2 regions of the Falsihalocynthiibacter sp. BN13B15 genome follow, and region 1 is predicted to be linked to the other one. Evidence: riboswitches for the same ligand, from Rfam matches in the RefSeq annotation. Region 1 holds a riboswitch; the other holds the start of a gene.
The links. Region 1 has a riboswitch for thiamine pyrophosphate ahead of thiD (bifunctional hydroxymethylpyrimidine kinase/phosphomethylpyrimidine kinase). Riboswitches for the same ligand answer to the same signal wherever they lie in the genome.

Region 1 (16,163 bases):
CCCTCACCGAGGCCATCGTCCCGGAAGGTGCGCGGATTGCGGGACGCACTGCGCGGGGATTGAAGCTCCTGTACTCCCAATCTGTCACCCTCTTAGGAGTCTCGCGTAATGGGCGCCGTTTTACAGACAGGGTGCGCCTGTTGACGATCAGGCCGGGGGACGTACTTTTACTTCTCGGCGCACCCGAGCGAAACGCGGCAGCGGCGGCCTTTCTGGGGGTTCTTCCCCTAGAAGGGCGCAAGACCCAAGTCGTTCAACGCTCTAAAGCGGGCCTCTCAATTGGGATATTTTTAGCGGCAATTGGCACCGCCGTTTTGGGTTGGGTTGCGCTTCCGGTTGCCCTTGCGGCCGCGGTCATTGCCTTGGTCGCGATTGGACTCGTGTCGGGCAGCGATGTTTACGATTCCATCGAATGGAAAGTTATCGTTCTTTTGGCGAGCCTTATCCCGCTTGCAGAAGCGTTTGAAAATTCTGGCGGCGCAGAACTTATCGCTTCACAAATTCTTTCTATAACGGACGGCTTCCCCGCTTGGGTCTCGCTTCTTGCATTGATGATTGTGACTATGACCCTGTCAGATTTCCTGAACAATGTCGCAACTACACTGATCGCCGCCCCGATTGCGATGGGGATGGCTGCGGCAACCTTCACGAATCCGGATGCGTGGCTTATGACCGTCGCAGTGGCCGCCTCTTGCGCCTTTCTCACCCCGATCGGGCACAAAAACAACACCATCATCCTTGGACCTGGCGGATATCGGTTTGGCGATTACTGGCGTATGGGCTTCCTGCTTGAGGTGCTGGTTGTGGCGGTCGCAATGCCGACGATTCTGATCGTCTGGCCTCTATAGAGCGTTCGGATTTTCGAGTGCCGTCACGTGTGGTGTGTCGTCCCCTCCGCATACCTTGTTAAGCGTGCAGCCAGATTACCAACGGTAATGTGGAGGAGAACCGTCAAACAGGCCAGCACAATGAGACTTGCGAACATCAAGTCGATCTTAGCGCGGCCATTGGCCAATAACATGAGGTATCCAAGCCCTTTGGAAGCGCCAACCCATTCGCCGATCACCGCGCCGATTGGGGCATATACCGCGGCCAGCTTAAGTCCGGTGCCTAGATTTGGCAGCGCGTTTGGAATTTGCACGTACCGCATGAAGTGGAATTTTCCCGCCCCCATCGAAACCGACAAATCACGGTATCCCCCGTCAATGCGGGTCAGGCCGTCATGAAACGCCGTGGTTACGGGAAAGTAAATAATGAGGATCGCCATGACGATTTTCGACCCCATACCATAGCCAAACCAAAGGGTCAGCAACGGCGCGAGCGCGAAAACGGGTACGGCTTGCGTGAACACAAGCAGCGGCAAGATTAGCCGCTCTGAGGTTTTTGAAAGCGTTAACTGGATTGCGGTTAACGCGCCCAACACCGATCCAAGGATAAGACCAAGCAAGACTTCAACGCTCGTAATCCACGCATTTTCCGCAAGGATAACGCGGCTTTTATAGGCGGCCTTTGCCACGCGGCAAGGGGAAGGCAAAATATAATGCGGAGCATGTGTAAGCAACACCGCAGCTTGCCACAAAGCGAGACCAAGCAAGACCGCAAAAAGGATATCGCGTCGCCTCATGCCGGCACCTCGCGCAGATAGGCCAACAAGCGGGCTTGGCAGGAGAGCGTTTGTGAATCGTTAATTTCCCGCAATGCGGGCGTATCAGGGGTTGGCCAAACTGTTGCGTTTTGCGCGGACAGAATGATGATCTGATCGGCCAATCGGGCCGCTTCGGCGGGATCATGTGTGACGAGTAAAATGGTACGATCCGCCATAACTTCCGCGACCAACTCCTGCATATCCGCGCGGGTTCCGGCATCAAGCGACGAGAATGGCTCGTCCAAAAAGACAACGGGCCGATCTTCCATAACCGTACGTGCGAGGGCCGCGCGTTGTCGCATCCCGCCCGACAATGACTTCGGTTTCTGTGTGATGTGCTTTGCGAGGCCAACGCGCTCCAAAAGGGCAGTTCCACGGGTATAATCGGGGGTTTCTCCCCGCAAGCGGGCTCCAATACAGATATTTTCCAGAACGGACAACCACGGCAACAACAGGTCCGATTGCGCCATGTAGCTGATACGTCCAGCAAGACTCAAACCATCCGAGGCCTCGATTGTGCCGTCAAACTGTCCCCCCGTTTCCAGCCCAAGGATCAGTCGCAACACCGTCGATTTTCCGACACCGGACCGCCCGAGTAAGCACGTCCATTGGCCTGCGGGCAAGGTGAGGTCCGCATCGAACAACAGCTTCCCATCGATGCAGTGCGTCCCCGCGAGGCGTATGCTTGGCGGAATCGTCATTGCGTGTTGAGGCCCATTTGCCAGAAACCAACCTCAAGGGTCGTGGCCATAGAAAAGCGGTCTTGCAAGGCATTTACGCGTGGCGACGTTGCGAGTTTCCCAATTCGCCGCGCGACGGCACCATCGATCATGGAACCAACCCTGGCGCAAACCGACTGATATCCGGGGTTGGCATAGGTGTTAATCCAGTCGGCATATGGCGTGTCGGGGGCTTTACTCTCAGCCAAACGCAGGCCAATTTCGCCATATCCCATGACGCAGGGTGCCAAGGCCGCCATCAAATCTAGGAAGTCGCCCTGCAGGCCCGCATCCAAAACATAGCGCGTATAGGCAAGGTTCTCGACGGCTTCGGTCGCGTTAAAAAGCTTGGCTTCGTCAATCCCCTCGGTGGCGCAAACCGACACGTGAAGCGACATCTCGTGATTAACAAGTGCGTCAACGGTCGCAGCGCAAACCTTCATTTCCTCTAGCGTTTCGGATTTGACGACGGCAAGGGACCACGCGCGCGAGAAGTGCACGAGAAACACATAGTCCTGAATGAGGTACTGTACAAAAGCTTCGCGCGGCAAAGACCCGTCGCGCAAGCCTTCGACAAAGGCGTGGCGGGTATAATCCTGCCACGCCCCCGCTGCCCCCTCGCGCCAAAGCGCGAAGCTTTTGCCATAATCCGGCGCTATCATTTCGCTGTCACATCGATGGCGATTTTTGAAACAGGGTTCTGCGAGGGGATCAGTCCCGCTTCATTCAGGAAAGCTTCAAACGCCGCATAACGGCCCACATCCATCGCCGTTGGGCGCAACGCAAAACGCGGGAATGTATCAACCCAAGCGCGGGCGTTTAACTCGTCTTGCAATTCGGCGGAGGTGCTCGCGAAAACCTCAAAGCTTTCTTCAGGATGATTGACGATATACTGCGTCGCTTTCTCGGTTGCGGCCAAGAAGCGAGCGATCATCTCTTTGTCCATCGTGTCGGGGTTGGCCACATAAATCAGCTCATCATAGGCGGGCAGGCCCTCTTCTTCGACGAAAAAGCAATTGCCCTCGACGCCTTCGATTTCCATTTGGTTCAACTCAAAATTCCGATACGCGCCGATGACCGCATCAACTTGCCCAGACATAAGCGAGGGCGACAACGACCAGTTCACATTGACCATTTCGACATCATCTAGGGTCAGTCCGTTGTGGTTCAGGATCGCCCCCATCACCGCCTCTTCAACGCCGCCCACAGAAAAGCCAACCTTCTTGCCTGCGAGGTCCGCTGGCGATTTGATCGGTCCATCCGCCAGCGCTAGGAGGCAGTTCAATGGCGTCGCAACAAGCGTGCCAACCCGTTGCAGCGGCAGTCCCTCATGAATGAGGAGGTGCAGTTGCGGTTGATAGGATATCGCCAAATCCGCCTTGCCAGCAGCAACAAGTTTCGGGGGATCGGACGGGTCGGCTGGGGCAATAATGTTCACCTCCAAATCTTGATCCGCAAAATACCCCATTTCTTGGGCGACAATGATGGGGCCGTGATCGGGATTCACAAACCAATCAAGCAGCAACGTCATTTGATCTGCGGCCATAATGGGGGTGGCCGCGAGGGTAAATGCGGTGGTTAGGGAGGTTAATTTCATGTGGTCTGCCTTTCGGTATGTGGCGTGTCGCCCATTGCAATGAGGGATATTTCTCCGGTCCAGTAGGTCCGAAGGTGAGTGGCGGCTTGCCATGCGCGCAAACCAGACCGGCAGGTGAAAACTGCGCGCTGGCCCGCGATTGGCGTGGGTTTTTGGTCTGCAAACTCCGCGACGGTAAGGCGCTTTGCAGTTTGCGTGACGGGGATTGGGGCTTCTGTTGCGTCGCGCAACTCCACCACAAAATCAGTCGGGGAAATATCCGATGCCGCGATGAACCCAAGGTCAGCCCTTGGCTCTGGGGCGCTATCAAATCGGAAGCCACCCGTGCGGAAATTTTGCATATCAAAGCTGAGGAGTTGGCCGAGGGGAGACGGGGATTGCCCAGTTAGATAACTTATGGCCATCTGGGCTTGGGCGGCGCCGATCATGCCAGCGACAGGCCCCATGACGCCTGCGGTTGCACAGGTTGCTGCGCGGTCTGGCAGGTCGGGGAATACTGCCCGCAAGGATGGAGCGGTGCCGCAAAACCCCGCCACATATCCCGCGAACCCAAGCACTGAGGCGCTGATCAAAGGAACCCTTGTCGCGTGGCAAATATCGGAAAGTGTGTAACTTGCGGCGAAACTATCCGCGCAATCCAAAACAAGGGTGCTCTGCGCGACAAGGTGCTGCGCATTTGCGGGAGTGAGCGCGGAGGTAACGCAACTAATTTCGCAATCGGCATTCAGGCGTTGAAGGGTCTCTTCGGCCACTTTTGCCTTTAATAGACCCACATTCTCTTCTCGAAAAAGCGTTTGCCTGTGAAGATTTGACAGCGAGACAACATCGCCGTCAACAAGGGTGAGGTGCCCAATGCCGGCCCCCACCAAATACTGAAGCACAGGCGTACCAAGCCCGCCAACGCCCACAACCAGCACCCGCGCCGCACGTAAGGCGGCCTGCCCAGCCTCGCCGATTTCGGGAAGGGCGGTCTGGCGCGCGTATCTGCTCATCGTGTTGCCGCCAACCAAGCGCGGACGCGGTCTTCGGGACTGTCCTTTAACGTAATATCGGTGACGGCGGCCACAACATCCGCACCAGCGTCAAAGGCCCCCGCCGCGCGATTAATACGCATTCCGCCAATCGCAATCAGGGGCGTATCCCCAATTAGGGTGCGCCATGTCGTTAGTTTCTCAATGCCCTGTTCATGCCATTTCATCTTTTTGAGGATGGTCGGATAGATGGGCCCAAGGGCGATGTAATACGGGCGAAGTTCAAGGGCGCGGGCCAGTTCCGCTTTGTCGTGGGTGCTGATCCCGAGGCGCATGCCAGCTGCTTGAATGGCCGCGATATCCGCGTCCTCAAGGTCCTCCTGCCCCAGATGGATATAATCACACCCCGCATCAATCGCGAGGCGCCAATGATCGTTGATGACCAGCGTGCAACCATGATCCGCACAGACGGATTTCGCCCGCCTGATATGGGCGCGAAGGTGGTCTGCACTTGCATCCTTCATTCGCAATTGCACCAGTTTGATTCCCAATGGGACGAGGCGTTCGAGCCAGTCCGCGCTGTCAAAAATGGGGTAAAATCGATCAAGCTTCATTCGAGAAACGCCTTTCCGATAACGGGGGTTGAGGGCGCAGCCATGTCGCGTGGCTCCATCGGGTCGGCAATCACTGCAATCTGTCCGGCGCGTATCGCGGTGGCGAATGCTTCGGCCATCGCGGCGGGGTCGCCCGCTTTTGCAACGGCCGTGTTTAAGAGCACAGCATCAAACCCAAGCTCCATTGCGCGTGCCGCTTGGGAAGGCAGGCCAAGCCCCGCATCGATCACCAAGGGCACATCCGGAAAATGGGCTCGCATCGCCCGTAATCCAAAAATATTATTCAACCCCAAGCCCGACCCAATCGGCGCGCCCCAAGGCATCAAAACCTCGCAGCCCGCATGGAGCAACCTATCCGCGACGACTAAATCTTCGGTGGTGTAAGGGAAAACCTGAAAGCCGTCCTCGCTAAGAATACGGGCAGCTTCGACCAGCCCAAAAACATCAGGTTGCAGCGTGTCCTCTTCGCCAATCACTTCGAGCTTGATCCATTTTGTGTCGAAAACTTCGCGAGCCATATGAGCGGTCGTGACGGCCTCTTTGACGCTGTGGCAGCCCGCGGTATTGGGAAGGATATGCACGCCAAGGTCACGGATCAGACGCCAGAAATCCTGCCCCGCCCGATCCTGTCCGCTCTCGCGGCGCAGCGAAACCGTCGCGACACTCGCCCCACTCCGCTTAAACGCATCTGCTAAGATCGCAGGGGACGGATATTGCGCGGTGCCGAGCATGAAACCATTGGCAAGGGTCGTGCCATAAAAATCACGCATCCTTTATCCCCCCTGCATCGGGGCAAGGACTTCGATCCTATCGCCGTCGGAGATCGCGAAATCGGCACGGGCGGTGGCGGGAACAAATTGGCCGTTCACAGCAGTCGCAACTTTAGCTTCCCCAAACCCTCGGGCCTCCAGCAGATCTGCTAACGTGCCAATCTGAATGTCCACGGGTTCGCCATTAATTTGAAGTTTCATCCATTACCTCCGGCTGTTTGTTATCAAAGATTAATTCCGCCACCATGCGCGCCAACGCGGGGGCCAATAGGAACCCATGCCGATACAGGCCGTTGGCGCGGATAAGGTTTCCCTCACGGCGAATGCGCAGCAGGTTGTCGGGAAATGCAGGGCGACTATCGACGCCAATTTCCAATACCTCGGCCTCGCCAAAGGCGGGCGCCAGAGCATAGGCTGCGCTCAGCAGTTCGAGCAGCGCGCGGGCGGTGACGTGCTTGCCTGCGCGGCCTTCAATCATCGTTGCGCCCAGCATGAAAACGCCGTCGCCGCGCGGTACAATATAAAGCGGGACGCGTGGGTGCAGAAGGCGGATGGGGCGGCTTAAGGTGACTTCGGGACAGAAGAGCACAAGCATTTCGCCTTTGACTCCGCGCAGATCAGCGATCTGATCGCGGGCCTGAAACCCTCGACAATCAATGGTTAGGCCTCGCTGGGCAAAATCCTCGGGGTCGGCTTCGGCCTGTTCAAACACCGCGCCATCCGCCACCAGACTTGCCTGCAATCGCGCCAAAGTTTCGCGAGGAGCCAGATGCGCCTCGCTTTCGAAGTAAAGCCCATTGGTGAAACGGTCGGCCAAATCAGGCTCTAACGTGGAGATTTCGTCCGAAGTGACCTCTCGAAAGTTGGTCGTGCGTCGTGCAAATCGGGTCAGGTCCGCTTTGTCGCGCGAGGGTGAAACCACGAGCGAACCGTTGCGATGTACGGTCTGCGTTTTCGCTTCCCACCAGTTGGCGGCCTCTTGGCCAAGTCGGATCACGGGTTCTTCGGCGCTTTCACCCTCGCAAAATGGGGCAAGCATCCCGCCCGCCCACCATGAGCAAGCCTGTGGCCCCGGGGTGGCGTGGCGATCAATAACCGTGACATGGGCGCCGCGATCCAACAAGGCGCGCGCCACACACAGGCCCGCGACGCCCGCGCCGATGATCGTGATTTCAGGCATTACCATTGTCTATAAAAGTGATGAACGGGGCCGTGCCCCTTGCCAATTTGCAACTGATCCGCGGCGGCGATTGCTCCTTGCAAATAGCTATGCGCGGCGACCACGGAGGAATGCAAATCCAGCCCCTTGGACAGGTTTGCCGCGATTGCGGAGGCGTAAGTACAGCCAGTGCCGTGGGTATTACGGGTGGCGATGCGGGGCGCAGAAAGCGTTGTCACCACGCCGCCCGCCTCAATCAAAATATCTGAGCAAGTTTCCCCTTCTGCGTGGCCGCCTTTCATCAAAACCGCGCTCGGCCCCATGGCCAAAAGGCGCATTCCTTGCGCCGTGACTTCGGCCAATGTGTGCGCTTGGGGCTCGCCCAACAGGCGAGCAGCTTCGGGCAAATTGGGTGTAAGTAACGTGGCGAGGGGGAGGATTTGCGTAACCATTGCTTCAATGGCAGCGTCTTGCAAAAGCGAGTCACCGGATTTGGCGATCATCACCGGATCAACAACTATGGGACCTTTAAAATCGGTGAGGCACCGCGCGACAGCGTCAATGATCGAGATCGAAAACAACATCCCGAGCTTAATAGCGCGGACCTGAATATCGGCAAGGACCGCCTCGATCTGCGCGGCGACAACATCGGCAGGCACCTCATGAACGGCGGTTACTGACTTCGTGTTTTGCGCTGTGATGGCTGTTATGACGCTGGCCCCAAACGATCCATTCGCCGACATTGCCTTGAGATCAGCCTGCACACCTGCACCACCGCCGCTGTCCGAGCCTGCTATTGTTAGGGCGATTGGGGTCGTGAATGTCACTGGCGCATCTCCATCGAGTTGGGGCATGCCAGCGAAAGAAAGAGTCTGCGCGATATTTGCGCAAAGTACCCGTTCCCTACGCCGGTATAACCCGGATCAGGTTCGACGGGTCGGTGCAAGCACCTCTCAGCCCTAATGGGCCCCCCGACGGATAAAATATGGTGTCTGGCCACAAGTACGTGGACAAACAATCGTTGGGGCAATGCTTAGTTTAGATTTCTAGTAGCCACAACCCGATGTTTGAGGCGCTTTCAAATGCATCCACGATCACTATGCCTAACTTGGAAAGCCCTTGCTACTGACCATCAAGTCAGTTATAATTCTCACATGTCCCCATCAGAGAAATCAGAACCAAAGTTTCGCCGACGTGCAAACGCACGCCCAGATGAGGTTTTGGATGCGGCCCTTGCCCTCTTTATTGATCAAGGGTTTGCACGAACAAGTGTGGATCAGGTCGCCCAACGCGCGGGTATTTCCAAGGGGGCCGTCTACCTGTATTTCCCCTCCAAAGAGGCCATACTTGCGGGCCTAGTAAATCGCACAATCGCGCCCTTAACGGATGCTCTATTTGACAATATTTCGCATCATCAAGGGGATCCCCGCCCGGCTATTGAGCAATTCTTACGAATGATGGGGAAGGTCTTGACGGACAAACGCAACCGAGCCGTCCCCTTGATCGTAATCCATGAAGCTCCCGCAGCCCCAGAGATTGCCACGCTATTTCGCACCGCCGTTTTAGACCGCGCCATTCCCGCCCTTTCGACGCTTTTGGCGCAGGGTGTCGAAGGAGGCCATATTCGGCCCATCGACCCCGAACTAACCGCGCGAACTGTGATCGGACCGATCCTCGCACACATCATTTTTTACGAAATATTCGGGATCGAACCAGAGGGTGGATTTCATTTGGACCGCCTAATTGAGAACCACCTTTTGATCCTAAACGCAGGCCTCGAACCCCAGAAAGGATAGCGAGATGAACTCCCTTCCGAATTGGCTGATCGTCATCATCAACGCCATTTTTCCAAGTTTTGGGGAGCCCGTTGTTCTGGAATATAACGGCTATGCTGAGGGTGATTACGTCTATGTTGCGTCTGCTGTCGCGGGTCGGATTGTGAATATGCGCGCGCGAGAAGGCGAGTCCATTTCTGCGCTTGAGACGCTGTTTCAAATCGACGACAGCCACCAGACCGCGGCCTTACATGCGGCGCAGGCCCAAGTTGCTGTCGCGCAAGCAAATCTGGAAAATCTAGCGACAGGAAGCCGTGACGAAGAGATCGCCGTGATCCACGCCTCACTTGATTCCGCCAAGGTGGATCAACGCCTTGCCCAGTCGACATTGGAGCGCACCCAACGCCTTTCCAAAACGGGGTCCGTTTCGCAAGCCCGCGTCGATACCGATACGGCTTTGTTACAAGGGGCCAACGCACGTGTCGCCCAGTTTGAAGCACAACTACACGTCGCCGAATTGCCTGCGCGGGTTTCCCAAAGGATAGCCGCCGAAGCCACCCATGACGCCGCCCTCGCCCAACTTGAAGGCGCCCGTTCCGCCCTGAATGACACCACCGTCAAAGCTCCGATTGGAGGGCGTGTTGACAAGGTGTTTTACGAGCAGGGCGAAGTTGCTTTGGCAGGTGCTCCGGTCGTCTCGATCCTCCCTCCGGCAAGCTTGAAGGCTTTGTTTTTCATCCCTGAAGGCGAGCGCGCCAGTGTGTCGTTAGGTGAAATTTTTGATGTCGCCTGCAGTGGTTGCCCTGACGAAATCACCGCGCATCTGACGCGCCTTGCCGCGACGCCGCAATACACGCCTCCCATCATTTACAGTCGCGAGGAGCGGTCGCGGCTGGTGTTTCGGGCCGAAGCTATACTGGAGAATGCGGGTGATGTTTTGCCCGGACAACCCCTCACGTTGAGGCCACGCGATTGACCCAACCATTTGCCATATCCGTTACAGGCCTGACCAAGGTTTTCGGCGGGCGAAGGGTGGTGGACAGCTTTGATATGGAGGTACCCAAGGGGGCTATTTACGGCTTTCTTGGCCCCAATGGTTCGGGCAAAACCACGACAATCCGTATGATGTGCGGGTTGCTCACGCCGGATGAGGGCGCGGGTACCTGCCTTGGGTTTGATATCCTGTCGCAACAAGGCAGCATCAAAGAAAACGTGGGATATATGACCCAAAGGTTCTCGCTTTACGAGGACCTGACGATCCGTGAAAACCTCGATTTTATGGCGCGAATGTACCGGATTAAGAACCGCAAGAAATGTGTACAAGAGGCATTGAGCGACTTAGGCCTCGCTGACCGTGCAAACCAATTGGCGGGCACGTTGTCGGGCGGGTGGAAGCAACGTTTGGCGCTGGCGGCATGTTTGATCCACAAACCCACCCTATTGTTGCTCGATGAACCCACGGCCGGTGTCGACCCAAAAGCGCGGCGCGATTTTTGGGATGAAATACGCTCCCTGTCGGCAGCAGGCGTGACCGTTCTCGTTTCAACCCACTACATGGACGAAGCGGTGCAATGCGATTTCATCGCCTACATCGCCTATGGGAAAAAACTTATCGCAGGGCCCGCGCATGACATTCCGCGCATGATTGGCCTCTATACGTGGCGCGTCACGGGCCCTGAAATTTCGGACCTTGAAGCCTTACTCCGGCAGGATGCCGATGTTGGTCAGGTCGCCCGCTTTGGCGCCGTTTTGCATGTGTCGGGGACAGATGAGGCAAAACTCAAAGCACTCGCGGCGCGATACAACACCGAAAATATATACACCTGGGTTCAAAAAGAGGCCGAGCTGGAAGAAGCTTTCATCTATCTGATGACCGGCGTTGACGACAATTTCAGTGGGGCCAAACCATGAAATGGTCGTTCTCACCTGCGCGGTTATGGGCTGTTCTGGCAAAGGAATTCGTCCAGATGCGGCGCGACAAAATCACCTTTGTGATGATGATCGGCGTTCCGATCATGCAACTCCTTATCTTTGGCTACGCGATCAACTCCGATCCTCATAACCTTCCAACGCTCGTTGAAATGTCGGACGAAGGGCCAGTGACGCGGGCGATCCTTATGGGCATGAAATCATCCACTTATTTTGATTTTCAGGGCATCGTGACCAGCCGCGAAGAAGGCGACAAGGCGCTGCGCGACGGATCGGCGAATTTCTTGGTGGTGGTGCCCCCTAACTTTGAGCGAGATATTTTACGTGGATTTTCCCCCGAAATACTCCTGTCCGCCGACGCCTCTGATCCCGCTGCGGTCGGGGGTGGGGCGTCGGCGATGGGGGGTATTATTGACATCGCGATGGCGCAGACTCTGACTGGCCCCCTGCGCTATGCCGCCGGAGCCCAACCGCCAATTAGCGTTGTGGTTCATCGGCAATATAACCCCGAGGGCAACACCTCAATCAATATTGTCCCCGGCCTTTTGGGGGTCATATTATCGCTGACGATGGTGATGATCACGGCGGTCGCGATTGTTCGCGAAACCGAGAAGGGCACGATGGAAACGCTGATTGCGACACCTGTGCGGCCCCTCGAAGTGATGCTCGGAAAAATCCTCCCGTATGTTTTAGTTGGATATGTTCAGACCGTGGTTTTCTTGATTGCGTCGCAGGTGTTATTTGGCGTGCCTTTCATCGGATCGCCCTTCGCCTTCTTTGTGGGGTTTAACCTCTATATCGTCGTCAATCTTGCGCTTGGCTTCCTGATCTCGACGGTCGCGCGCAGCCAAATGCAGGCCATGCAAATCTCGTTCTTCACGCTATTGCCAACGATCCTGCTCTCGGGATTCATGTTCCCTTTTGCCGCCATGCCCGTGTGGGCTCAGATGATTGGCAATGCGATCCCCGCGACGCATTTCTTGCGTCTCGTGCGCAAGGTCATGCTCAAAGGGGCCGACATTAGCGATATTCTGGGTGATCTCACTAACATCAGCATTATCATGTTGGTGATCGTCGCGATTGCGCTCAAACGGTATCGCCAAACGCTAGACTAAGCGCAATGAAGGGGCATCCCCGAGCGCGATACCCGCCCAAGGATGCTGTTTTATTAAGCTATATCAAAGCGATCCGCATTCATAACCTTCACCCAAGCTGCGACAAAATCCGTCACAAACTTCTCGGAATTATCATCCTGCGCATAGACTTCAGCGTAGGACCGCAGGATGGAATTGGAGCCAAACACGAGGTCCATGCGTGTCGCGGTCCACTTCACTCTGCCCGAGGTTCGGTCGCGAACCTCATAGGTGCCTCCGTCCACCGGATGCCACGAATTGGCCATATCCGTCAGATTTACGAAGAAATCTGTGGTAAGGGCACCAGCGCGATCCGTGAACACACCGTGTTTTGAACCGCCATAGTTGGTGCCCATAGCCCGCATGCCACCAACCAAGACCGTCATTTCATTGGCCGTTAAGCCCATGAGTTGCGTGCGATCCAGCATCAATTCTTCTGGGCTAACAATGTAGTCTTTTTTGAGCCAGTTGCGATAGCCATCGGCCAGCGGTTCCAAAACATCAAAAGACTCGGCATCGGTCATCTCTTCCGTGGCATCTCCACGCCCTGAAGCGAAGGGAACCAACACAGGATATCCCGCAGAATTGGCCGCTTGCTCGACGCCGACATTCCCCGCGAGGACAATGACATCCGCAAGACTTGCACCGCTTTCTGCTGCAATGCTTTCAAGCACACCCAGCACTTTCGCCAAACGGACAGGCTCATTGCCCTCCCAATTTTTTTGGGGTGCGAGGCGAATGCGCGCACCATTGGCACCGCCGCGCATGTCCGAGCCGCGATAGGTCCGCGCGCTGTCCCATGCTGTCGAGACCATTTCGCTCAGGGTCAAACCGCTCGCTGCGATACGGCCCTTAACTGCCTCAACATCATAATCCGTTTGCCCCGTGGGAATTGGGTCCTGCCAGATCAACTCTTCTTGTGGCACATCGGGACCGAGGTAACGGGTTTTGGGGCCCATATCGCGGTGGGTGAGCTTGAACCAAGCGCGTGCGAAAGTTTCGGAAAAATACGCGGGATCCTTGGCAAATTTCTCTGAGATTGCGCGATAGGCCGGGTCCATTTTCATCGCCATGTCGGCGTCGGTCATGATGGGCATACAGCGGATCGTCGGGTCTTCGACATCAACAGGCATATGCTCTTCTTTGATGTCGATTGGCTCCCATTGCCACGCGCCTGCAGGGCTTTTCTTTAGCTCCCATTCATACCCGAAAAGCATCTCGAAATAGCCGTTATCCCACTTGGTTGGGTTTGTCGTCCACGCCCCTTCAATTCCGCTCGAGACCGTTTCGCGGCCCACGCCTTTGCCTACCGGATTTTTCCAACCCATGCCCTGCTCTTCAATGCCAGCCCCTTCCGGCGCGTCGCCCAAGAGGCTTGCGTCGCCATTACCGTGGGTCTTGCCCACCGTGTGACCACCCGCCGTAAGGGCCACGGTTTCTTCGTCATTCATGGCCATGCGAGCAAAGGTTTCGCGGATATGTAGCGCGGTTTTGAGCGGATCGGGGGTGCCGTTCACGCCTTCGGGATTCACATAGATCAAGCCCATCTGCACGGCGGCAAGCGGGTTTTCCATCGTGGAAGGGTCTTCTAGGTTTTCATAACGGTTGTCACTCGCGGCCAACCATTCGTTTTCCGAACCCCAGTAAGTGTCGATCTCAGGCTGCCAAATATCTTCGCGCCCAAAGGAAAATCCAAACGACTTCAACCCCATGGATTCATAGGCAATTGTGCCTGCAAGGATCATCAGGTCAGCCCAGCTTAATTTATTGCCGTATTTCTTTTTGATCGGCCACAACAAGCGACGTGACTTATCGAGGCTGACGTTATCGGGCCAAGAATTCAACGGCGCGAAACGTTGATTGCCCGTTCCACCGCCCCCGCGACCGTCGGCAAGGCGGTAGGTTCCCGCCGAGTGCCAAGCCATGCGGATCATCAGGCCACCATAATGCCCCCAGTCGGCAGGCCACCACTCTTGGCTGTCCGTCATCAGGGCATGAACGTCTTTTTTCAACGCCTCTACATCAAGGCTTTTTACGGCTTCGCGATAGTCAAAATCCGCACCCATCGGGTTGGTTTTGGAATCATGCTGGTGCAAAATGCCGAGGTTAAGCGCATTAGGCCACCACGCCATAACCGACTTGTCCGAAGCCGTATTTCCACCGTGCATCACAGGGCACTTGCCGACCGTATCTTTATCATTACCGTCCATGTTTTCCTCCGTCAGAAGCCGCGTTACTTGAATTACGTGACAAGGCGAGTAGCTCGAAGAACTCGCCCTGAAACTATCCATTCCTTCTAAAGCTAGCAGACCAGAACCATAATACAAATTGCATTTTCTAAACCCAATGATAGTATTTTCTAATGAGTCGACTCTCTATGAAACATCTGCGTTATTTCGATGCCCTCGCGCGATTTGGCCACTTTGGGCACGCCGCTGAGTCCTGCGCCATTACCCAACCTGCCCTCTCCGTTCAGATCAAAGAACTGGAACAATTGATCGGCACTCCGCTGGTCGAACGCGGCGCGCGGCAAATTCGCCTAACCAGTTTTGGCGAAGAATTTGCAAAACGTGCGGGCGATATTCTACGATCAGTTGACGAGCTTGAAGATATGGCGCGGGCGTCACAAACCCCACTCATTGGGCGGCTTCGGATCGGGGTCATCCCAACCGTTGCGCCGTATCTTTTGGCCGATGTCATCAAAGAACTTTTCCGTCAGTACCCCGGATTGGACCTGCGCCCTCGCGAGGCGGTAACCCAAAAACTGATTGAGGATCTGGTCGGAGGCCGCATGGATGCTGCCATCGTCGCCCTCCCGATTTCCGAACCGTCCTTGCATGAGGAGACCCTCTTTGAGGAGGAATTCGTTTTGGTACGGCCCCTAAAAGACGCCGATTTACCGGTTCCAAACTCTGCAATGTTACGCGAAATGCGGCTACTTTTGCTTGAAGAAGGCCATTGTTTTCGCGATCAGGCCATTTCGTTTTGCAAGATGTCTTCGACTATGCCGCGCGACCTCATGGAGGGGAGTTCCCTATCGACATTGGTCCAGATGGTTGGGGCGGGAATCGGTGTGACCCTGATTCCCGAGATGGCCGTTCCGATCGAGACAAGCTCCGCAGCGGTTACGGTGTTCCGTCTAGCGGCGCCCCGCCCTTCGCGGACCATCGGCATGGTTTGGCGTAAAACCAACCCATTGTCCGATCAACTCGCCCAAATTGCCGAAGTCGTCAGACAAGCAGGGACGCGCAAAATTTAGATTCCATACGCTTACCTATACGACCGCCAAATGAACCTCTCAATTCGCCTTTGATGACACTAGGACCGCTTTCATGCCCCGCACCCTGATTGTACTTGCCCACCCAGAAAAACAGTCCTTCAACAGCAGCTGGGCACAGGCCAGTGCGCAAGCATCACAGGCCGAGGGGCACGAGGTTATGTGGTCCGACCTCTATGCGTTGAACTTCGATCCCAGCGAGAAAGCCGACAATTATGCCAGCGCCCGACAGGCCGGTTTTTTTGACGTTCTAAAGGCCCAAGAGGCCGCCGCGGACACGAACTCTTTGCCAGAGGATGTTGCGCAGGAAATTGCGAAAATCCGTGCGGCGGATCGGATCATTTTTCACTTCCCGATTTGGTGGTTTGCGCCGCCTGCCATTCTGAAGGGGTGGTGTGATCGGGTTTTTGTACAAGGGGCGCTTCACACCATCGACCAACGTTTTGACAACGGCATATTCCGAAGGAAAACCGTCCTTTTCTGCGCCACCACGGGGGCGAATTCCGCCGAAAGCGCCTTCAACGGCAAGGAAGGCGACGTCCGAATGTTGTTGTGGCCCTTGGCCTATACGCTG
Region 2 (16,163 bases), on a different contig from region 1:
GCGGCGTGACCAATGCCTTTGTTTCCGGATTCCAATATCAAGGCCGCATGGCTATTGCTTCGACTGTTGCGCATGATAGCCACCATATGATTGTCGTTGGAACGGACCGCGCAAATATGGCAGCAGCGGCAAACCGTTTGGGCGAAGTCGGCGGCGGCGTGACAGTGTTTCAGGACGGTAAGGAGCTGGCTTTGGTCGAACTTCCGATTGCTGGGCTTATGTCGGATTTACCTGCCAAAGTTGTGGCGGCGAAGGCTGACAAATTGGTCGAAGCGATGTTGGACTGTGGTTGCACCCTGAACAATGCGTATATGCAGCATTCCTTGCTGGCGTTGGTTGTGATCCCCGAGTTACGGATCAGCGACCTAGGCCTTGTGGATGTAACAAAATTCGAACTGACCGATTTGATTGAGGATAAAGAATGAGAACCGAAGACTTAAATTTACCAGTCCACACACCACCGACAGCTCGGCCCGAAAACTTTGACTCGGCGGAGGCAGCGGTCGCACGTCTTACAGAACTCTACCAAGAAGCCTCCAGCTTTTTGTGCGAAAAATTTAGCTCTAAAGTTTTGGGCCCGCGCCCCGATGCAAAATACCGCGCCTTTTACCCGGAGATTAGAATCACAACGACCAGTTTTGCGCTTTCCGACAGCCGTTTGTCCTTTGGCTATGTCGCCGAACCTGGAACCTATGCCGCGACAATCACACGACCGGATTTGTTCAAAGGCTATCTGACTGAGCAAATCGGACTGCTCCTCCGCAACCACAACGTGCCTGTATCTGTGGGTATCTCGACGACTCCGATGCCGGTGCATTTTGCCGTCGCCAATGATGAGGATGTGACAGTACCCCAAGATGGTGCGATGAGATTCCCCCTGCGCGATGTGTTTGACGTTCCCAATTTGGCTACAACAAACGACGATATCGTCAACGGGTTCAACACGGTTTCGAGTGATGGCACGGGCCCCTTGGCCCCCTTTACCGCGCAACGTGTCGATTATTCATTGGCGCGCCTTCAACACTATACCGCAACTCGGGCCGAGCATTTCCAGAACTTCGTCTTGTTTACCAACTATCAGTTCTATGTTGAGGAATTTGAGGCCTATGCCCGCAAGGTCTTGGCCGACAAGTCCTCTGGGTACACTTCCTTTGTGTCCACGGGCAATGTTGTGATTACTGATCCGCACACGCCGATCATCCCGCCCGAAAAGTCCCCACAGATGCCGACCTACCACCTGAAACGCAAAGATGGTTCGGGCATTACTTTGGTCAATATCGGCGTCGGGCCGAGTAATGCTAAAACTGCCACCGATCATATCGCGGTGCTGCGTCCTCATGCGTGGCTCATGGTGGGACATTGCGCGGGGCTTCGGAATTCGCAGAGCCTTGGCGACTTCGTTCTCGCGCACGGATATCTACGCGAAGATCACGTTTTGGACGATGATCTTCCACCTTGGGTGCCGATTCCCGCCCTCGCCGAAATTCAAATCGCCCTTGAGGATGCGGTCGAATCTGTGACCCAACTAAAGGGGTATGATTTGAAGCGGATTATGCGGACAGGAACGGTCGCCACGATCGACAACCGGAATTGGGAATTGCGCGACCAATCCGGTCCTGTTCAACGGCTCTCACAGTCTCGCGCTGTGGCGCTGGATATGGAAAGTGCGACCATTGCGGCCAACGGTTTTCGCTTCCGTGTCCCCTATGGAACGCTGCTCTGTGTCTCGGATAAACCCCTCCACGGTGAACTCAAACTCCCCGGTATGGCGAGCGATTTTTACAAGACTCAGGTGGCCAGACATCTCCAAATCGGGATACAGGCCATGGAGAGTCTGCGCTCGCAACCTTTGGAGAAAATCCATTCTCGCAAGCTCAGAAGCTTCGATGAAACGGCATTTTTGTAAATTACCGTCGTTTTTTTGAAAAAAACTTAGAAAAAGTGTCTTTTTTCGACACTAATCGTTGTGTAGTTCAACAATATTCAGTTAAATGCCGACGATGAGGCCCAATATCAAGGGCAGAACAAGGAGACCATAAAATGGCAAAACCAATGACCAAGACCCAACTTGTAGCTGCACTCGCAGAGGAAATGGGCTCAGACAAAAAATCCGCAGGCGGCGCACTTGATGCCGTAATCGCGATTATTACACGCGAAGTTTCTGCTGGTGGTTCCGTGACACTTCCAGGCGTTGGCAAAATCTATTGCCGCGAGCGTCCTGAGCGTACAGTTCGCAACCCAGCAACTGGCGAGCAAATTCAAAAAGAAGCTGATAAAGTTGTCAAAATGACAATTGCAAAAGCGCTTAAAGATAGCGTGAACGGCTAAGCTGTTTTAAACGGATGTGCTGCCCTTGTGGCGGCGCAGAAATTGTTTAGGGTCGCCTTTTGGCGGCCCTTTTCTATTGGCTTCACGAAATTTCCAAAAAGGGGACGCAGATGGACTTTCGGTCTTTGTTGATGGGGCTTGTTTTTGCCTTCGCATGGAGTTCCGCCTTTACATCGGCGCGGATCATTGTTGCCGACGCGCCGCCCTTGGCCTCCCTCTCGTTTCGGTTTTTCATCTCGGGAATCTTGGGTGTTTTGATCGCCCGCGCGATGGGGCAAACGTGGCACCTCACCCGCACACAATGGAAATCGACATTTGTTTTCGGTCTCTGCCAAAATGCGCTCTACCTCGGGCTGTTCTTTATGGCGATGCAGCGCATTGAGGCCTCGTTTGCGTCGATCATTGCCTCGACAATGCCGCTTCTTGTGGCCTTCGCAGGTTGGGTATTTCTGTCTGAACGCCTCCCCAAACAGGCGGTGGTGGGTCTCGCCGCGGGCTTTGTCGGCACATTCCTGATTCTCGGAACGCGTTTAAGTGGTGGCGTTGATCTGATCGGAGTCGCCTATTGTATCGTTGGTGTGCTCGGCCTTACGATCGCCACGCTCTCGATGCGCGGCGCGTCATCGGGCGGCAATGTGATGATGATCGTGGGCTTGCAAATGTTTGTCGGAGCGATTGTTTTGGCGATTGCCTCCGTTGTGATTGGCGAAGACATGTCGGTGAATTTCTCGCCTAAACTGATTGCCGCGTTTTCCTATACTGTTCTTGTGCCGGGCCTGATGGCCACGGTCATTTGGTTCAAACTGGTGGATCGCATTGGCATGACCCGCGCGGCTACATTCCACTTTCTCAATCCGTTCCTAGGGGCGGCGGTGGCGGCCGTTATGCTGGGCGAAACTTTGGGCATGTGGGACATCATCGGCGTGGTGATAATTTCTCTTGGCATTCTTGCGGTTCAACTCGCGCGCCAAAAACCAATCTAACGAAGCTTCACAAACGCGCGACCCTTACCGCGCGCGCCTGACAGGGCGTTTGAAACCTGCTAGCTCCGAAATATGGAATTAGTTTTTGGATATCTGGCGGGACTTCTAACGTTGATCAACCCCTGCGTTTTGCCGGTATTGCCGATTGTCTTGGCGACGGCCCTTCAGGCGAGTCCACGCGGCCCGCTGGCCCTTGCTGCGGGCATGTCGCTGACCTTTGTTATCCTTGGCGTGGCGCTTTCCACCATCGGCCTTGCGGTGGGGATATTGCCAGAGGATGTCGCCCGTATCGGCGCGGTGTTGATGGTGGTCTTTGGCATAGTTCTACTGGTGCCCAAGCTCGGCGATAAATTCAGCCGCGCGACATCCGGCCTTTCACAGAAAGCAGATCAAAACATTGACGGCTTAAATCGCGAGTCGCTTTGGGGACAGTTCTGGGGCGGGGCACTGTTGGGCGCGGTCTGGAGTCCCTGTGTTGGACCCACCTTGGGCGGCGCGATTGCGCTTGCCACCCAAGGAGAGAGCCTCGTTTGGGCCACGCTGATTATGGTGAGTTTTGCCCTCGGAGTCTCGACAGTGATCCTGTTATTGGCCTATGGCGCGCGCGCGACTTTGCTCAAGCGGCAGGCTCTAATGCGCCGAATTGCGGCAAAGTCGCGCGTCATTATGGGGATCACCTTTATCCTCGTGGGCACTGCAATCTACTTTCAACTTCACATCATTCTCGAGCGCTGGGCGTTGCAAAACCTTCCTGCGTGGCTCGTTGATTTTTCCGTTTCAATCTAGGAGGTCCCAATGGACAGACGACATTTTCTTGCCTTCACTGCCGCCTTGGCAACGCTTCCCCTAAGCGCCCAAGCGAATTCTGGTTCGGTGGCTTATACGCCCGGATTGGTCGACAAAGCCCTCGCCGAAGGGAAAACTGTTTTCATCGATTTCGCCACGGATTGGTGCACCACCTGCGCGGCGCAGAACCGCGTAATTCAAAAGTTACGAGCGGAAAATCCGGCCTATGATGCGGGTCTATTGTTCGTGTATTTTGATTGGGATCAATATTCAAAAGACGAATTAGCTCGCCGCCTGAAAATTCCACGCCGGTCTGTTTTGGTTGTTCTAAAAGGCGACGCAGAAATTGGCCGCGTCACCCTTGGCACCAGCGAGGAAGAAATCAAAGCTCTGTTGGATGCGGGAATCGCAGCCTAGCCGATCTTCCCTTGGTTCGTGCCGACTTGCCCACGGTGAAGCAAAAAATGGTCCAAAATCACGCAGGCCATCATTGCTTCGCCCACGGGAACGGCGCGAATGCCGACACAGGGGTCGTGGCGGCCTTTGGTGATAATTTCGGTATCTTCGCCTGCTTTAGACACTGTTTTGCGGGTCGTGAGGATCGAGGATGTTGGTTTGACCGCAAAGCGCACCACGAGGTCTTGGCCTGTGCTAATCCCGCCCAGAATGCCGCCCGCGTGGTTTGAAGTATATTCCGGTCCGTTCGAACCCATACGAATTTCGTCGGCGTTTTCTTCGCCCGTCAGTACTGCAGCATGCATGCCCTCGCCAATTTCAACGCCTTTTACCGCGTTAATACTCATCATCGCTGCGGCCAAATCAGTGTCTAACTTGGCATAAACCGGCGCGCCGAGGCCTGCGGGCGCGCCCTGCGCCACAACCTCAACAATCGCTCCGATGGAACTTCCAGATTTGCGTAACCCGTCCAAGTAGGCGGCCCAGTCCTTGGCCGATATCGCGTCGGGTGTCCAAAAGGGGTTTTGATCGATTTGATCCCAGTCAAAATTTTCGCGGTCAATGGAATGCGGTCCCATTTGCACCATGAAACCCTTGATCTTGAGGTCGGGTAAAAGCGTAGCAAGAACCGCGCGCGCAATCCCGCCTGCGGCTACACGTGCCGCCGTTTCGCGAGCCGAGCTGCGCCCGCCGCCACGATGATCGCGAATGCCGTATTTTTGATAATAGGTAATGTCCGCATGACCGGGGCGGAATTTCTCGACAATATCGCCGTAATCTTTGCTGCGTTGATCGGTGTTTTCGATCATCAATTGAATGGGCGTGCCAGTGGTTTTCCCCTCAAAAACACCCGAGAGAATCCGAACTTCATCTGCTTCGCGCCGCTGGGTCGTGTATTTATTCTGACCGGGTTTGCGCAGGTCGAGCCATTTTTGCAGCATCGCCTCGTTGATTTCTACATTGGGCGGGCAGCCGTCAACCGTCGCCCCAAGGGCAGGTCCGTGGCTTTCACCCCAAGTTGTGACGCGAAAGAGGTGTCCAAAACTGTTCATCGACATATGCGGCTCCTTTGCTCTGATCTGTACATGTCCCCTGCGTTTGGCTCAAGTGGATATGCCTTGCACCCCTGCAATCAGATCAATAGATGTGGTCCTACCTCGGGGGGCCTTAGCGGCTGAGATACGAAAGTGGACCCGTTGAACCTGAACCGATTAAGATCGGCGGAGGGAAGGTCTGGGATTCTCCCCCTTCATCCGCCCGTCGCATGATGGAGAATACGAATGAAATATTCCATGATTGCAGCGGGTATCGTTTTGGCCAGCGCGGCCACGGCGGATACCCAAGAGCTGACAGTTTATACCTACGATAGTTTTGTGTCTGATTGGGGGCCGGGTCCGGCGATCGAGACGGCGTTTGAAGCGCAATGTGAGTGCGATTTGAAGCTCGTGGGCGCGGGCGATGGCGCGGCCCTTTTGGCACGCGTTCGTCTTGAAGGCGTGCGCACAAAAGCTGACATTGTCCTTGGATTAGACACGAATTTGACGGCGGCTGCGGCGGAAACGGGTCTCTTTGCGTTGCACGGGCAAGAGGGCGTCGCGTTTGACTTACCAATCGAGTGGGAAGACACAATGTTCATCCCCTATGATTGGGGCTATTTCGCGTTTATCTATGACAATACAAAGATCTCCACCCCTCCTGCAAACTTTAAAGAGCTGGCAGCAAGCGATCTGAAAATCGTCATCCAAGACCCGCGCAGTTCCACACCGGGCCTTGGTCTTTTGATGTGGGTGAAAGCGGCCTATGGCGACGAAGCTCCCGCCATTTGGGAAGCGCTTTCGGACAATATCATCACCGTGACCAAAGGCTGGTCCGAGGCCTATGGCATGTTCCTTGAGGGCGAAGCCGATATGGTTTTGTCCTATACAACCAGCCCCGCCTATCATTTGATCGCGGAAGAGGACGCCAGCAAAAGTGCCGCGCCTTTTGTAGAGGGGCACTATTTGCAAGTGGAGGTCGCGGCCAAGGTCGCGCATACTGATCACTCCGATTTGGCCGATGAATTTTTGGCGTTTATGGTGAGCGATGCGTTTCAGTCAATCATTCCGACAACCAATTGGATGTACCCCGCGGTGACGCCGGATGACGGTTTGCCTGAGGGGTTTGAAACTTTGACCATCCCAACAGAGGCGCTGCTTTTTGCAGCGGGGGATGCGCAGGCTGAACGGGACGGAGCGCTTGAGGAATGGCGTCTCTCTCTGTCAAAATAAAGCGCCAACGCGGCATAGGGTTCTGGGTGGGGGCGGCGGTGGCTGCTCTCATTCTATTCTTGTGCTTTGGCACCGTTGGCATTGTCGCGTGGCGAGCAGAAGCCGGCAGCACGATCAACGAGGCAGACATTTCCGCTCTGGCATTTACGGTCAAACAGGCGCTTCTCTCGGCGTTTTTTAGCGTCATTTTGGCAATCCCCGTAGCGCGAGCCTTGGCGCGGCGTTCGTTCGTTGGGCGGCGGGTGCTGATCACGCTGCTTGGGGCGCCTTTCGTGCTTCCGGTTATTGTTGCCGTTCTGGGGTTGTTGGCAGTTTTTGGGCGCTCGGGAATTGTGAGTTGGTTTTTAGGGCAATTCGGAATCGCACCGATCCATATTTACGGTTTGCACGGCGTGGTTCTTGCGCATGTGTTCTTTAATCTGCCGCTTGCTGTGCGTCTGATCCTGCAAGGCTGGTTGGCGATCCCGTCGGAACAATTTCGGCTCGCGGCGTCCCTTGGATGTAATGCGCGAGATCGTAGACGACTTCTTGAATATCCAATGCTCGCGGAGGTTGTTCCTGGGGCCTTCGCGATCATTTTCCTCATCTGCACAACGAGTTTCGCGGTCGCGCTTGCTATCGGGGGCGGGCCAAAATCAACGACGGTTGAGCTCGCGATTTATCATGCCTTCCGCTTTGATTTCGACCTGAGCAAAGCCGCGCTTCTTGCGCTTTTGCAAGTTGCTTTGTCGGGCTGCGCGGCTCTATTGGCTTGGCGTTTGGCGCGGGCCGCATCCGTGGGCGGGGGATTTGATCGCGTGGTGAATCACTATGCGACAGGGGGGTCGCATGTGGGGGATAGTGTCTGGCTTTTGTTGACATCTCTCTTTTTGGGGCTGCCGCTGGCGATGATTGTGATTGATGGGGTGCCACGGATTATTTCGCTGCCGCTTTCGGTGTGGCAGGCTGCTGGGCGTTCTCTTTTGGTGTCGATGGCGACCACGGGTCTGACCGTTTTGTTTGGGCTTTCACTGGCGTTTTGGGTGACACGTTTGCGGGGGACGGCGCGTGGTTTGGGGGAGGCTATTGGCTATCTGACGGTCGCGGTTTCGCCACTGGTTATGGGGGCGGGATTGTTCATTGTGATCTTTGAATTTGCGAGTCCGCAGGAGTGGGCGTTGCCGATTACGGCACTGGTGAATTCCATCGTTGCGTTGCCGTTTGCGATGCGGGTTTTCTTACCAGCGGTCGAGGCCTGTGACGCGCGATTTGGGGCTTTGGCACAGAGTCTTGACCTGAAGGGATTTGCACGTTTCCGATTGCTGGAAGCGCCGCGTTTGGCGCGTCCGATTGGCTTTGTCGCAGGGCTGGCCGCAGCGCTTTCGATGGGGGATTTGGGCGTGGTTGCGCTGTTTGCGGACCCTGCGCGCGCGACACTGCCTTTGGCGCTTTATGACTTGATGGGGGCCTACCGTATGGCCGATGCGGCGGGGGCTGCGCTGTTGTTGATGCTGCTTTCGTTGGGTGTTTTTTATCTGTTTGACCGAGGAGGGCGTACCGATGCTCCGCTTTGACAATGTGACCCTAATGCAGGGGAGTTTCGCCTTAAAGGCCGATTTTGAGATCGAAACTGGCGATCATGTTGCGGTGATCGGGCCTTCGGGCGCGGGGAAGTCGACGCTGATTTCTGCGGTCGCTGGTTTCCTTGCGCCAACGACGGGAAAGATCCTTTGGCAGGGGCAGGATTTGGCCTCATTAGGGCCGGGTGCGCGCCCCATGAGTATCTTGTTTCAGGACAACAACCTGTTTCCGCATCTCACCGTTGCCCAGAATGTGGGGCTTGGACTTCGGCCTGATTTGCATCTGTCCAAGGAAGAGAGTGCGCGGGTTGCAGAGGCGTTGGAACAAGTAGGGTTGGAGGGGAAAGCCGAGAGCAAACCGGCGGAACTTTCGGGGGGGCAAATGGCGCGTGTGGCGATCGCGCGGATGGTGCTGCGGGCCCGTCCTTTGATGCTGTTGGATGAACCTTTTTCGGCGCTGGGACCCGCGCTTAAACGCGAGATGTTGCAGCTTGTGAGTGACGTTGCCAACGACACGGGGGCGACACTTTTGATGATCACCCACGACCCCGAAGATGCCCGCCGGATCGCGCAGAAAACGGTGCTGGTGGCGGGGGGCAATGCGTTGCCACCGATGGACACGCAGGACGCGTTGGATGATCCGCCTGCGGAGCTTGCGGCCTATCTTGGGGTCTAGATTTTAAAAAAAGCGCCCTTCGAAAAGGACGCTTTTTAAACTTTTTAAACTTTGAAACAGCCTAGTGTTTGCGTTTATGCGGCGCCCAGATCTTTTTGTTGACCAGATACAGCAGCACGGACAGAAGCAAAAGCATCAGCACGGCGACGAAGCCAGCCTGCTTGCGAGCCATCATTTTTGGCTCTGCTGTCCACATCAAGAAGGCCGCAACATCTTCGGCTTCGTGGTGGATTTCGTTGCTGTGACCGTCGTCGAAATCAACGTCTTCACCGGCAAGGGGCGGAGCCATCGCAATCCAGCCACCAGGGAAGGCGGTGTTTTCGTAGAACGTCGATCCGGCTTCTTCTTTTTCTTCACCTGTGTAGCTGGTGAGGAGAGCGGCGATGTATTCTGGTCCGCCGATGCCTTGAATAAGTTGGTTGATCCCTGTGCCATATGGACCGTGGAACGCGGCGCGTTTTTTGGCCATGAGCGAGAGATCAGGGGCGTTTTCAAGACCCGAAGCGGGGAAGTGATCGGAGGGTTTGGCTTCGCGGAAGTCATCCAACTCAGGGTCGAACACTTCGAACTGAGAGGAATAGGCGCGAACTTGGTCTTCGGGAAGTTCAGGTCCGCCTGCGTCCCCTAGGGTGCGCAAAGGGACATATTGCAAGCCGTGGCAGGCCGAACAAACTTCAGTGTAAACCTTGAGGCCCCGTTGAAGTTGGTTTTGGTCATATTTGCCAAAGGGCCCTTCGAAGGAGAAATCCGCATCATGGATGCTGGCTTCGTCGCCCGACGCGAAAGCCGAGCCTGCTGTCAAAATGACAGCAGTCAGGGCGGAAAGGGTGAGTTTCTTGATCATTGTTCTCTGATCCTTTCTCACTTCGCCGCGGATGCGTCGGACGCATCTTTGGGATAGTGGGCGTTGAAATCGTCTTCGATGGTGTCGGGCAATGGGAGCGGTTTCTCGATCACGCCAAGGAGCGGCAGGATGATGAGGAAATACGCGAACCAATATGTGGCACCGATGAGCGAGATCCAATCGTGCGGGAACTCGGTATCGCGGGCACCAACCCACATCAGGACCATGAAGTCGAGCGCGAGGAGGGCGAACCACCACTTGAACATCGGGCGATATTTGCCGGAGCGCACGCTGGATGTATCGAGCCAAGGGGCCAGAGCCATCACAAAAATCGCGCCGAACATTGCGATAACACCAAAGAACTTCGCGTCAACAATGCCGCCTGTGAGGGCAGAGGTCAGTTGAACAGCCCAAACATCCGCCGTGAAGGCCCGCAGGATCGCGTAGAAGGGCAGGTAGTACCATTCAGGAACGATGTGCGCAGGTGTCACAAGGGGGTTTGCAGGGATGTAGTTGTCTGGGTGGCCAAGGTAGTTTGGCATGAACCCAACAACCGCAAAGAACACAGTTAGGACAACGGCGAGAGCAAAGAAGTCTTTGATCACGAAGTAGGGCCAGAAGGGAAGCGTATCTGCTTCAGCTTCTTTTTTGGAACCGCGACGAACTTCAACACCGGTTGGGTTGTTGTTGCCAGTCGTGTGAAACGCCCAGATGTGAACGATGACAAGGCCAGCAATCACGAAGGGGAGCAAGAAGTGCAGCGAGAAGAAGCGGTTCAGCGTTGCATTGTCAACCGCAGGCCCGCCAAGGAGCCATGTTTGCAAGGCTTCGCCCACGAAGGGGATCGCACCAAACAGGCCGGTGATAACAGTCGCGCCCCAGAAGGACATTTGGCCCCAAGGAAGAACGTAGCCAAGGAAACCCGTCGCCATCATCATCAGATAGATGAGCATGCCGATGATCCATGTGATCTCGCGTGGGGATTTGTATGAACCGTAGTAAAGGCCACGGAAGATATGCAAATACACAGCGATAAAGAAGAGCGACGCGCCGTTTGCGTGGATGTAACGCAGCATATGGCCGCCGTTCACGTTGCGCATGATGTGCTCAACGCTTGAGAAAGCGAGGTCAACGTGGGGCGTGTAGTGCATTGCCAAAATGATGCCGGTGATGATTTGCAGCACCAGACAGAAGGCCAAAACGATGCCCCAGATCCACATCCAGTTCAGGTTTTTGGGTGTGGGGATCATGATGGTGCCGTAAAGCAAGCCAACGATTGGCAGACGTTCGTCTAGCCATTTTTCAAAGCCCGTCTTGGGCTCGTAATGATCGTGCGGAATTCCTGACATTACGTTTTCCCTATCCGAGTTGAATTGTTGTTTCGTCCGCGAAGACAGCGATTGGAACCGGAAGGTTCTCGGGGGCTGGACCTTTGCGGATGCGACCGGCTGTATCGTAGTGGCTGCCGTGACATGGGCAGAACCAGCCGTCAAAATCACCTGCGCCGTCGCCCAAAGGCACACAGCCAAGGTGCGTACAAACGCCCATCATCACGAGCCATGCGCCGGCTTCGTCCAAGGTGCGGTTCGCGTCATCTGCGTTATTCAGATCCGAGAGGGGGCCGACATCAAGGATGTTGGCGTTGCGTGCGTGGTTATCCACAAGATCGGCCGTATCGCCTGCACGCCCTTCTTCGATTTCAGTCTCGGTACGGTGACGGATGAAAACGGGCTTACCGCGCCATTTTACTGTCAGCTGCGTACCAACTTCGACCTCTGAAATATCAACACGAATTGAGGCTAGGGCTTGGACATCTGCGCTGGGATTCATCTGATTGACTAGCGGCCAGACGGCGGCACCAGTCGCAACTGCTGCTGTACCTGCTGTCGCATAGTACAGGAAATCCCGGCGTGTGCCTTCGTGATCTTCTGCGTGGGACACGAGTATCTCTCCATTTTTTAGCTTAGGTAGCTAGAAACGTTCGTCACCCGCATATGCGCGGGAGGCTTAAAACGGTGTTTAGCGGCCCAATTCGCTCCCGTCTAGCGGTCAATCTGGCGCAGATTGAGAGATAAATGTGGATTGTGGGGTTTTCGCCGCGAAAATCGTACCTATTTAGGGGGAATCGTTGCCGTCATTGAGTCGCGTGCGGCGAATCCTGCATACCAATCGTCCAAAAGGGGGGCCGATTGACGCCATCCTCGGTCGTCGTGGCGAAAATCGACATAGCCAAGCGCACAGGCGACGGCGATCTGCCCCATTGAGATTGGACCTTCGAGGTTTGCAATCCACCGCGCCTCAAGGGCGGCAATGGCGTTCGCGATTTTGTGCCACTGGGCCTCGATATAGTCGTGGAATTGTTTGTCGACGGGGCGGAGGCGCGTTTCATAGACCATCAAAATGGCTGCGTCCAAAATTCCGTCTGCGGTGGCCTCAAGGGTCAAAATATCCCAACGCGAATTGTCGTTGCCATAAAGGCCGCTCTTGGCGCGGGCATCCAGATACTGACAAATCACACGGCTATCGTACAGGGTTGCGCCGTCTGGCCGTGCAAGGGCGGGGACTTTGCTGAGCGGATTTTGCGCGGCGTATCCTTTGGCCGGGGCGAGGGGCGTTCCATGCGTCGGGACCAGTTGCACGTCATTAAGTCGCCCAGTTTCATGCAGCAGGACCATAACTTTGCGAACGTAGGGCGAGGTCGGACTATAAAAAAGTTCCATGTAAAATTCCTTTGAATATTAGTCGTTGGAGCCGAGCATCAGCGCCGCAAGGGTATTGGTTTCATGCCCCAAGTTATGGGCCTTGGTCATTTTTGCCGCCGCGTGTCGCGCACCAGTGGGTTTATTTTGCCCGAGTTTCCATGTCCCGTCGATGTTTTCGATGGTCATTCGGCAGGGGACAATCATTCGCATCATCTTTTCAAGGGGGTCGGGCGACATTTTATCTGCCTTCCACGGCGTTTTGGGGAGCAGGCGGGCTTCGTTTGCAGCGGAGAGGCGATCAAGGTGGGCGCGTAGCTCTGTCGCTTCTAACTTTTCGAGTGTGCCACGCAGGTGGACGGATATATAGTTCCACGTGGGAACTTGTTCGTCGATCTCGTACCAATCGGGGGAGATGTAACTGTCTGGTCCCGCGACGGAAACCACAGCCTGTGCGGGATTAGAAAGCGCGCGGGCGATGGGATTGGAGCGCACCAGATGCATCTCGACGGTTTTACCATCGTCGGAAATTAAAAACGGGATATGCGCCAATAAGGGGCCGTCTTCGCCATTGATCGCAAGGGTGCCAAACCCGCGCTCACGGGCGAACCCGAGGTTTTGCTCAAGGCTGGCGTCGTGGAAAATGGGATTCGGGTGCATTCTGCGTCCTTTGTCGATTTTGGGCCAGTGTCACCTCAAAATACAGTCGGTCGCAAGTTGGATTTACGCAGAGCCGGTTTATGGGAAGTCGATACCCGCCGTATCTGGCATCCAAACGGGGTGTTTCACCATAATATGGGCAAAGCGGGGCGAGGCCAGAAATGTTTCTAGCCAGCGGATCAAATCGGGCCAAGGCTGTGCGTCAAACCACGCGCGATCCACATTGGCGAATTGGCGCACGAAGGTGACAATGCCCATGTCGGCGAGTGTCGGGTGGTCGCCCAGAAGATATGGGGACTGGGTCAATCGCGTGTTTAGGTCCTGCAGGAACAGCGCGGCTTTTGTGCGCTCTTCGGTGGAATCAACGCCCTCATAGCGGGTCGCGTATTTGTAGCGATCCAGCGCGGTTTTGAAGGGGCCGTCGGAGCGCTCAATCAGGGCGAGGGCCTCCGCTTTGCCGTCGAGCCAGCCCTCGGGATCGTCTTGCGACAAGGCCCAGATCATAATGTCGAGGCTCTCGTCGACCACGCCGTTTGGCAGAATCAAAACCGGCACCGTCCCTTTGGGGGAGGCCTCAAGCATCGCCTCGGGCTTGTCGCGCAACAGGATTTCGCGGAGCTCGCAAGGGATTTGTGCCGAGGCAAGGGCGAGACGGGCGCGCATGGCATAGGGGCAGCGGCGAAAGGAATAGAGGAGGGGTTTCATGCGGTGAGTTGATTTCCCGCCACGCCAAAGATTGTCGCCTGAACGATTTGACCCTCGATTTGCGGGGTGTCAAAATGCACTTCGGTGAATTGCTCGGTGCGACCCATATGGGGGTTTTCAAGCAAAATGGAATGCGTTTTCCCGATTTGCGCCGCGAGATGCAGGGCAACCCGTTCGTCGCCAGCCTTGCGAAGACGCGCGGCGCGGGATTTGATTGCATTGCCATTCACGGCGGGCATTCGCGCGGCGGGGGTGCCTTCGCGGGCAGAATAGGGGAAGACGTGGAGCCACGTTAGATCGCAGTCCGTCACCATTTTAAGGGAGTTAGCAAACATCTCCTCGGTCTCGGTGGGGAAGCCCGCGATGATATCGGCGCCGAAGGTCATTTCCGGCCGCAGACGTTTGGCTTCTTCGCAAAAGGCAATCGCATCGTCGCGCAGATGGCGGCGCTTCATGCGTTTGAGAATCATGTCGTCGCCCGCCTGCAAGCTGAGGTGCAGATGCGGCATCAGGCGCGGTTCTGTCGCTATGGCCTGCATGAGGTTGTCATCCACTTCGATGGAATCAATCGAGCTGATCCGAAGGCGTGGCAGGTCGGGGATCAATTTCAGAATCCGCATCACCAAATCACCAAGTTTCGGCGTGGCGGGAAGATCGGCGCCCCAACTGGTAAGGTCAACGCCCGTAAGCACCACCTCGTTGTAGCCCTTTTGCACGAGGCGTTTGATTTGGTCGATCACAACACCTGCAGGCACCGAGCGCGAATTTCCGCGACCATAGGGGATGATGCAGAAGGTGCAGCGATGATCACAGCCGTTTTGGACCTGAACATAGGCGCGGCTGCGGGTGCCGAATCCGTCGATCAAATGGCCCGCGGTTTCGGTGACGGCCATGATGTCGTTGACCTGTACGGATTCGGTTTGGCCGATAAAATCGGGGGCCATCGACGCCCATGTCTCGGCCTGCATTTTTTCGGTATTGCCGATCACGATGTCGACTTCGGGCATGGCGGTAAAGGTGGCGGGTTCGGTTTGCGCCGCACAACCCGTCACGATCAATTTCGCATCAGGGTTTTCGCGGCGTAGCTTGCGGATTTCTTGGCGTGCCTTGCGCACTGCTTCCGCCGTAACTGCACAGGTGTTAATGATGACCGCGTTTTGCACGCCTGCGGCCTCAGAGAGTTCCTTCATCGCCTCGGTTTCATAGGCGTTGAGGCGACAGCCAAGGGTGGTGAATTTTGGCGTGATGAAATTTGGGATACTCATTTGACAGTTTCCAAAAACGAGCGGTTTAGGCTGGCGTCAAAGACATGCATGGTCGCGCCCGTCATCCAGACACCATCGTCGCGCCAGTCAATTTGGAGTTCGCCACCGTCGAGCACAACATCCACGCGTCGCCCCGTAAGTCCACGCCGGGCGGCGGCGACCGCACTCGCGCAGCTGCTTGAGCCAGACGCCATCGTGATGCCCACGCCACGTTCCCAGACCCGCATACGAATGCGATCAGGTGCAAGAAGCGAGATGAACTGCACGTTGGTACGCTCGGGGAAAAGGGGGTGGTGCTCAAACTTCGCGCCGAGAGTTTCCAGATCAATGGCGTCCGCGTCCTCAACGATAAAGGTGCAATGTGGATTGCCCATGCCCGTGGCGGTGGGATTGCCGTCAATGGGGAGGCTTAATGTATCAATATTTTCCGCGATCGGCACGTCGTTCCAGTTTAGGAGTGGCGCGCCCATGTTGATCCGCGTGAGGCCATTGCCCGCGTCTTCGCCGATAAGAACACCGCGCTCGGTGCGCAGAGTCACGTTTGAAGCACCAGATTCGGCCATCAAATGTCGGGCAATACACCGCGTGGCATTCCCGCAGGCCCCTGCAGTGGACCCATCAGCGTTATAAAACACCAACTCAACGTCCGAATCCTTGCTGTCGAGGATTTCAGCCAATTGATCGAATCCCACACCAAGGTGCGGATGCCCCAGTGCACGCGCCAAAGCAGGCGTCACAACATGTGCGCGCCCACGAGAATCGATCACCACGAAATCATTGCCCAGCCCGTGCATTTTCATGAAAGGAAGGGAATCCATTGGAAAAGCCTGTGTCATAAGGGCGATATAGACCCCCTGAAAAAGATTTACCAGCAATCCGACGGAAAAGTGTGAAAAGAGGCTTGACCCCAGCGCTCCACAAACTTAGAGAAGCCC

Region 2: linked by a shared signal. The riboswitch ahead of thiB (thiamine ABC transporter substrate binding subunit) and the one ahead of thiD (bifunctional hydroxymethylpyrimidine kinase/phosphomethylpyrimidine kinase) in region 1 are both predicted to bind thiamine pyrophosphate.

The regions. Positions count from the first base shown of each region.
Region 1 is NZ_JBGFCE010000001.1:271,645-287,807, reverse strand. It holds gene AB9F26_RS01415 (SLC13 family permease) at 1-848, shown strand, start outside; gene AB9F26_RS01410 (ABC transporter permease) at 872-1,624, opposite strand; gene AB9F26_RS01405 (ABC transporter ATP-binding protein) at 1,621-2,346, opposite strand; gene AB9F26_RS01400 (TenA family protein) at 2,343-3,026, opposite strand; gene AB9F26_RS01395 (ABC transporter substrate-binding protein) at 3,023-3,961, opposite strand; gene AB9F26_RS01390 (ThiF family adenylyltransferase) at 3,958-4,953, opposite strand; gene AB9F26_RS01385 (thiamine phosphate synthase) at 4,950-5,546, opposite strand; gene AB9F26_RS01380 (thiazole synthase) at 5,543-6,316, opposite strand; gene thiS (sulfur carrier protein ThiS) at 6,320-6,517, opposite strand; gene AB9F26_RS01370 (FAD-dependent oxidoreductase) at 6,501-7,496, opposite strand; gene thiD (bifunctional hydroxymethylpyrimidine kinase/phosphomethylpyrimidine kinase) at 7,496-8,329, opposite strand; TPP riboswitch at 8,359-8,459, opposite strand; gene AB9F26_RS01360 (TetR/AcrR family transcriptional regulator) at 8,558-9,271, shown strand; gene AB9F26_RS01355 (HlyD family efflux transporter periplasmic adaptor subunit) at 9,276-10,226, shown strand; gene AB9F26_RS01350 (ABC transporter ATP-binding protein) at 10,223-11,161, shown strand; gene AB9F26_RS01345 (ABC transporter permease) at 11,158-12,294, shown strand; gene katG (catalase/peroxidase HPI) at 12,348-14,522, opposite strand; gene AB9F26_RS01335 (hydrogen peroxide-inducible genes activator) at 14,675-15,571, shown strand; gene AB9F26_RS01330 (NAD(P)H-dependent oxidoreductase) at 15,645-16,163, shown strand, end outside.
Region 2 is NZ_JBGFCE010000009.1:166,822-182,984, forward strand. It holds gene ade (adenine deaminase) at 1-425, shown strand, start outside; gene AB9F26_RS15420 (AMP nucleosidase) at 422-1,906, shown strand; gene AB9F26_RS15425 (HU family DNA-binding protein) at 2,041-2,328, shown strand; gene AB9F26_RS15430 (DMT family transporter) at 2,439-3,311, shown strand; gene AB9F26_RS15435 (cytochrome c biogenesis CcdA family protein) at 3,384-4,097, shown strand; gene AB9F26_RS15440 (thioredoxin family protein) at 4,107-4,514, shown strand; gene aroC (chorismate synthase) at 4,511-5,611, opposite strand; TPP riboswitch at 5,702-5,799, shown strand; gene thiB (thiamine ABC transporter substrate binding subunit) at 5,834-6,820, shown strand; gene AB9F26_RS15455 (thiamine/thiamine pyrophosphate ABC transporter permease ThiP) at 6,796-8,373, shown strand; gene AB9F26_RS15460 (ATP-binding cassette domain-containing protein) at 8,360-9,055, shown strand; gene AB9F26_RS15465 (cytochrome c1) at 9,117-9,899, opposite strand; gene petB (cytochrome b) at 9,917-11,248, opposite strand; gene petA (ubiquinol-cytochrome c reductase iron-sulfur subunit) at 11,259-11,840, opposite strand; gene AB9F26_RS15480 (glutathione S-transferase) at 12,011-12,619, opposite strand; gene AB9F26_RS15485 (FMN-binding negative transcriptional regulator) at 12,638-13,258, opposite strand; gene AB9F26_RS15490 (glutathione S-transferase) at 13,337-13,963, opposite strand; gene mtaB (tRNA (N(6)-L-threonylcarbamoyladenosine(37)-C(2))-methylthiotransferase MtaB) at 13,960-15,228, opposite strand; gene dapF (diaminopimelate epimerase) at 15,225-16,046, opposite strand.